Regions from separate parts of the Streptomyces sp. NPDC001507 genome, predicted to be linked through region 1. Evidence: riboswitches for the same ligand, from Rfam matches in the RefSeq annotation. Region 1 holds a riboswitch; the other holds the start of a gene.
What was found. Region 1 has a riboswitch for cobalamin ahead of ACFY0K_RS07240 (prenyltransferase/squalene oxidase repeat-containing protein). Riboswitches for the same ligand answer to the same signal wherever they lie in the genome.
Positions count from the first base shown of each region.

Region 2: another riboswitch for cobalamin. It lies ahead of ACFY0K_RS10030 (cobalamin biosynthesis protein); the one in region 1 lies ahead of ACFY0K_RS07240 (prenyltransferase/squalene oxidase repeat-containing protein).

Region 1 covers NZ_JBIAVV010000002.1:233,275-236,463, reverse strand. The annotation lists gene ACFY0K_RS07250 (hypothetical protein) at 1-401, shown strand, start outside; gene ACFY0K_RS07245 (antibiotic biosynthesis monooxygenase family protein) at 558-938, shown strand; cobalamin riboswitch at 1,198-1,327, shown strand; gene ACFY0K_RS07240 (prenyltransferase/squalene oxidase repeat-containing protein) at 1,435-2,652, shown strand; gene ACFY0K_RS07235 (SCO2322 family protein) at 2,655-3,189, shown strand, end outside.
Region 2 covers NZ_JBIAVV010000002.1:856,961-860,149, forward strand. The annotation lists gene ACFY0K_RS10025 (cobyric acid synthase) at 1-547, opposite strand, end outside; gene ACFY0K_RS10030 (cobalamin biosynthesis protein) at 544-1,494, opposite strand; cobalamin riboswitch at 1,595-1,735, opposite strand; gene ACFY0K_RS10035 (hypothetical protein) at 1,892-2,119, opposite strand; gene ACFY0K_RS10040 (anion permease) at 2,138-3,189, opposite strand, start outside.

The DNA.
Region 1 (3,189 bases):
TCGCCCCGCACCTCCCGGGCGACCTGATCCCGCTCCTCGTCAGACGGGCCACCGGCGTCGACCTCGCCCGGGCCGCGGCCGCCCTCGCCACCGGCGAGGTGCCCGACACGACGCCCACCCGGCAGCGGGCGGCCGCGATCCAGTTCGCGTACCCGGCCGCCACCGGCCGCCTCGACCACCTGGACCTCTCCCCCGACGCCGCCCACGAGCCCGGCGCCGACCGCATGCTCCTCACCCAGCACACCGGCAACCACGTCACCGCGGGCCCGCACGCCACCGCCGCCGACCGGCTGGCCCTGTGGGTGGCGGTGGGCGAGACCCCGGACGCCTGCGACGACGCGCTGCGCCGCATGGGCCGCCATCTGTCGGTGGGCATCGCGCCGCTCGCGGACGCGGCTTGAACGCTCCGCCGGAAGTGCCGCGAGGTGCCGTCAGCCGGCTGCGGCGCCGTCCTGTTCCTCCCCCGGCCTTCGGCCGGGGTACCCCCAGCGCCCCTTACGGGACGCTGCCCCGAAAGGCGCTGGATCACCGGGCATGTTCCGCTCTACGGTGCGGCCATGAGCGATCACCCCGAAGCGTCCGTCGTGCCCGTCCAGGCCTATGAACCCCCGTACTACGTGGCCGTCTTCACCACGATCCGGACCCAGGACCAGAGCGGCTACGGCGAGACCAACGCGCGCATGGAGGAACTGGTGAAGGACATCCCGGGGTACCTGGGGATGGACCACGCGCAGACCCCCGGCGGGCTGGGTATCACCGTCGGGTACTTCCGCGACGCCGACGCCCTCACCCGGTGGCGGACCGACGCCGAGCACCGCGCGGCGCAGCGGCGCGGGCGGGCCGAGTGGTACGAGAGCTACACCCTGCACGTGGCGAAGGTGGAGCGGAGCCACGGCTTCACGCGGGGGCAGTCCGCGGAGACGGCGCCAGAACGCTAGAAGGCGACCGACCGTATCAACTGGCCGTCCCTGTCCGGCACTTCGACTTCCGCTCGGCTCATCGCCGGATGGGCCGCGCGCCGGCGCAGGGCCGCCGTCGGTCCGTCCTCGGTCGGTCCGCCGGGCTCGGCGAGCGGGGCCGTGAGCAGGGTCGGTCCGGACAGCCGCTCCGTGCACGCCCCGCCCCGAGCAGTCTCCCCGTCATGGCGCGACCCTGACGGAACGGTCCCCGCACAGCCCCCTCTCAGCTTCCTCGGGGCGGCCGGTAAAGTAGCCGGGTCGTCATCACCCGTACGGGGGGAAGCCGGTGCAATTCCGGCGCTGACCCGCAACCGTGAGCCACCTGCCGTGGCAAGCCGGACCGCCGCGCCCGGGACGTTGATCGGCTCATGTGCGCCGGCGCCCGTCGTCGCACGGCACCGTCGAGGTTACGGAGCCGAGCCGCCGGGGTCTCCCGCGCTGCCCGGCTCCCCGCAGGGAGAGGCACCCGCCGATCATGACCGTCCTCCGCCGCACCGCCGGGGCGCTGGCCGCCACCGCCGTCATCGGTGCCGCCATGCCCGCGACGACCGCGCTGGCCGCCGGCACCACGTCCCCGTCGCCGTCCGCGTCGTCGGTGCTTCCGTCGGGGCTGTACGGCGGTTCGGACCCCAAGTTCGACGGCGTCTGGCGCCAGTCCCTCGCCCTGCTGGCCCAGCGTGCGGTGGGGGTGACCCCGGCCGCGAAGGCGGTGGACTGGCTGGCCGGGCAGCAGTGCGCGAACGGCGCGTTCGCCGCCTTCCGCGCGGCGCCGGCGGCGGCCTGCGACGCCAAGGTGACGGTCGACACGAACAGCACGGCCGCCGCCGTACAGGCGCTGAAGGCGGTCGGCGGGCGCGACGCCGCCGCGACCAGGGCGGTGAGCTGGCTGAAGTCGGTGCAGAACAAGGACGGCGGCTGGGGCTACACCCCCGGCTCGCCCAGTGACACCAACTCCACCGGCGTGGTCGTGGGCGCGCTCGCGGCGGCCGGCGCGAGCGCGGACAGGTCGCCGTACGACCTCCTCGCCAAGTGGTCCCTCCCGTGCGGCCAGGACGGCGGCGGTGCCCTCGCCTACCAGCCGGACAAGCAGGGGAAGCTGGCCGCCAACGCGGACGCGACCGCGGCCGGGGTGCTCGGGGCCCTCGGCAAGGGGTTCGTGACGACGGCCGGCAAGGCCCGGGCGAAGGATCCCGCCTGCGCCGGCTCCGGCACGGCGCGCACGCGGGAGGAGGTGGCCCGCAACGGCGCCGCGTACCTGGCGGACGCCATGTCGAAGAGCGGCCACCTCGTCTCCGCGCTCGCCGGTGCCGAGCCCCAGCCGGACTACGGCAACACCGCCGACGCGGTCGTCGCCCTGGCCGCGCAGGGCTGGACCGGGCAGGCGAAGAAGCCGTACGCCTGGCTGGAGGCGCACGCCGCGCCGTGGGCGGAGCAGAGCGGGCCCGCGGCCTACGCCGAACTGATCCTCGCCGCACACGCGATGGGTGCGGACCCGCGGGACTTCGGCGGCACGAACCTGGTGACGGCGCTGAACGCGACGGGACCGGCGCCGCGGGCCGCCGGCGCTGTCGCGAAGCACGCCGAGGAGAAGAAGTCGGGCAACAGCGTGTGGTGGATCGTCGGTACCGGGCTCGTCGCCGGTGTCGGCATCGGCTTCCTGTTCAGCGGCCGCCGGAAGCAGCAGCAGCTGTGACCGTGACCGCGGTCCGCCGTGCGGGGCTGCTGCTCCTGGCCGCGCTGACGCTGTGCGCGACGGCCGCGGGGCCGGCGGCGGCCACCGGCTACCGCTACTGGTCCTTCTGGGAGCGGGACGGCGCGCGCTGGACGTACGCCACGCAGGGCCCCTCGACCGCGCGGCCCGGCGACGGCTCGGTCGAGGGCTTCCGTTTCGCGGTGAGCGAGGACTCGTCGGACGCGTCGCAGCCGCGCGGCACGGCCGGCTTCGGCACGATCTGCGCGGACACGCGTGCCGTCGGGGGCCGGAAGCGGGTGGCGCTGGTCGTCGACTTCGGCACGGCGGCGGACGCGCCCGCCGGAGAGAAGCCGCCCGCGCGGCGCACCGCCTGCGCGGTGGTCCCCGAGGACGCGACGACGGCGAACGCCCTGGCGACGGTGGCGAAGCCGCTGCGGTACGACACGAACGCGTTGTTGTGTGCGATCGGGGGGTATCCGGCGCGGGGGTGCGGCGAGAAGGTGACGGCAGGGGCGGGGGCGGCCGGGGGCACGTCGG
Region 2 (3,189 bases), 620 kb from region 1:
GTGCCACGGTCCCGAAGAAGGAGGCGAAGACGCCCCCGCGGTCGATGTCCCCGACCACGAGCACGGGCAGCCCGGCGTTCCTGGCGATCCCCATATTCACGATGTCGGTCCGGCGCAGGTTGATCTCCGCCGGACTGCCCGCCCCCTCACAGATCACCGCGTCATACGTGCCCCGCAACTCGGCGAGACAGTCGAGCACGGTCCCGAGCAGCTTCTGCTGCCGCCCGCCGTGATACCCGCGCGCGCTCAGCTCGCCGACGGGCTTGCCCAGCAGCACGACCTGACTGCTCTGCTCGCCACCTGGCTTGAGCAGCACCGGGTTCATCAGCGCGGTCGGCTCCACCCGGCAGGCCTGCGCCTGCATGGCCTGTGCCCGCCCGATCTCGGCACCCTCGCGCGTGACGAAGGAGTTGAGGGACATGTTCTGCGCCTTGAACGGTGCCACCTTCACGCCCTGCCGCACCAGCCACCGGCAGATACCGGCCGTGACGACGCTCTTGCCGGCATCGGAGGTGGTACCGGCCACGAGGAGACCGCCGTTGTTCATGACGCCCGTCCCGAGAGCGATCCGCGCAGCAGGGCACCCGCCGCGCTCACCCCCAGCGCCAGCCATCCCACCCGCCGTGACAACCGCACCGCCCGCCCGATGTCCGCGACCTGCACAGCCCGCCCCTCCCCGTTCAGCACCGGCCGGTGCTCGACCCGCCCGCCATACGACAGCGTCCCCCCGAGCCGCACCCCCAACGCCCCCGCGAACGAAGCCTCCACGGGCCCCGCGTTGGGACTCGGATGCTTCGCCGCATCGGCCCGCCAGGCCCGCACCGCTCCCTTGGCGTCGCTTCCGGCCACCGCGGCCAGCACGGCGGTGAGCCGTGCCCCCGGCCAGCCCGCCACGTCGTCCAGCCGCGCCGAAGCCCATCCGTACCGCCGGTACCTGGCCGACCTGTGCCCCACCATCGCGTCCAGGGTGTTGACGGCCCGGAACCCCAGCAGCCCGGGGACGCCCCCCACGGCTCCCCACACCAGCGCCCCCACGACCGCGTCGCTGGTGTTCTCGGCGACGGACTCCACGACCGCACGGGCGATCCCGTCGGCGTCCAGGACCTGCGGATCCCGCCCGCACAGATGCGGCAGCCGGGCACGGGCCGCCTCGACGTCACCCGTCTGCAGGGCCCGCCCGATGGTCCGGGCCTCACGGGAGAGCGAAGTGCCCCCGACGACGGCCCAGGTGGCAGCGGCCGTGAGCGCGACGGACGCGACGGCGGACGGGCGTACGACCCGCTGCGCCGCGGCACCCAGCGCCACGGCGCCCCCGGCGCACACGGCGGTGTGCAGCGCGCCCCACCCGCGGTGGTCCCGCCACAGCACCCGTTCCACGGCCCCGGCCGCCCGTCCGAACACGGCGACCGGATGCCCACGGCGCGGATCGCCGAGCAGCAGATCACCGAGAAGACCGGCGGCGGCGCCGTACGCGAAGACGCGGTCGGCACCCATCGGCTCAGCCGGCCGTGGGGTCGGGGACGGGCCGGGTACTCAACCTCGATCGGCAGCCGCGCATGGCGTTATGTCCTCACTCAGGGTGTCCGCGCCCTGGTTCGACGAGAACGGCGGTGGGAGTTCCTGGCTTCCGGGGATCGCTACCCCGGTGACAGTGGCGGGACCGCGCCGGATTCACACCGGCTTCCTCCCTTGCCGCCGTACATGGCTCCGGAAGTCCACCACGCCCCCGGAAGACCCGTCAACTTGCCTTTGACCTGCGAGGGGAGTGTGTGGGAAGGCCCACACCGGGTGGCCGGCGGGGCCTGTGGGGTATGCGGAAGGCTCCTCTCCGGGCGGACGGAGAGGAGCCTTCGGAGCGCCGACGAGGCTCTTTGCGGCGGGCCTTGGGGTGTCAGGCCTTCGCCACGATCAGGTGGATGCCGTACGCCACCGCGGCCGCGCAGGCGGCGAAGCAGAGCCAGGCGGCCGTCACGGCCAGGGCCGCGGAGTCGCCCTGGGCGGTGGCGCGTTCGCGGGCGGAGAGGCCCTTGATGCCGAGGGTGAAGAGGGCCACCAGGCCCACGGTGGCCACGAGGCTGACGCCGAAGACGGAGCCGATGGCTGCCCAGTCGATGTTCATGTCGGTTCTTCCTCGGGGTCAGACGGTGGCGGCCGGGTCGGTCGCGGGAGCGGCCGGGGCGGATGCGGAGGCGGGGGCGGGGATGGTGGCGGTCAGATCGTCCGTGACCGTGACCGGGCCCGCGGGCGGCGGGGTAACGGCGGCGATCGCCGCGGTCACCACGCCGGCCGGCTCCTCGGTGCCGACGACGTTGCTGCTGTCCACGACCTCGCGGCGGGAGAGCTTCCAGATCGCGGCACTGGCGGCCACGAGGAAGACGGCGACGGCGGCCGTGCCCCAGTCGCCGAGGTCCGTCACGGACTCGGCGAGCGCGCCGACCACCGCGGCGGCGGGGAGGGTGAGCACCCAGGCGATCATCATGCGGGTCGCGGTGGACCAGCGGACCGCGCCGCCCTTGCGGCCGAGGCCCGCGCCCATCACGGAACCGGAGACGACGTGCGTGGTGGAGAGCGAGAAGCCGAGGTGGGAGGAGGCCAGGATGGCGGTGGCCGCGCTGGTCTGGGCGGCGAAGCCCTGCTGCGGCTGCAGGTCGGTCAGGCCCGTGCCCATGGTGCGGATGATCCGCCAGCCGCCGATGTAGGTGCCGAGCGCGATGGCGAGGCCGGCGGAGAGGATGACCCAGGTGGGAGGGTTCGAGCCGGGGGCGATCGAGCCGCCCGCGATCAGCGCGAGGGTGATGATGCCCATCGTCTTCTGCGCGTCGTTGGTGCCGTGCGCGAGCGAGACCAGGCCGGCGGAGGCGATCTGGCCGGCGCGGTAGCCCTTGCGGGTGGCCTCGTCCTCGGCGTTCTTCGAGAGCGTGTAGGAGAGGCGGGTGGAGAGCGCCGCCGCGAGGCCGGCGACCACGGGGGCGGCGACCGCAGGGAGCAGGACCTTGGTGACGAGCACGTCGCCGTGGACCGCGCCGAAGCCGGCGGAGGCGACGGTGGCGCCGATCAGACCGCCCATGAGGGCGTGCGAGGAACTGGAGGGCAGGCCCACCAGCCAGGTCACCAGATTCCAGAGGATGGCGCCGACGAGGGCGGCGAAGATGACCTCGGGACGAATGCCGTTCTCGTCGACGAGACCCT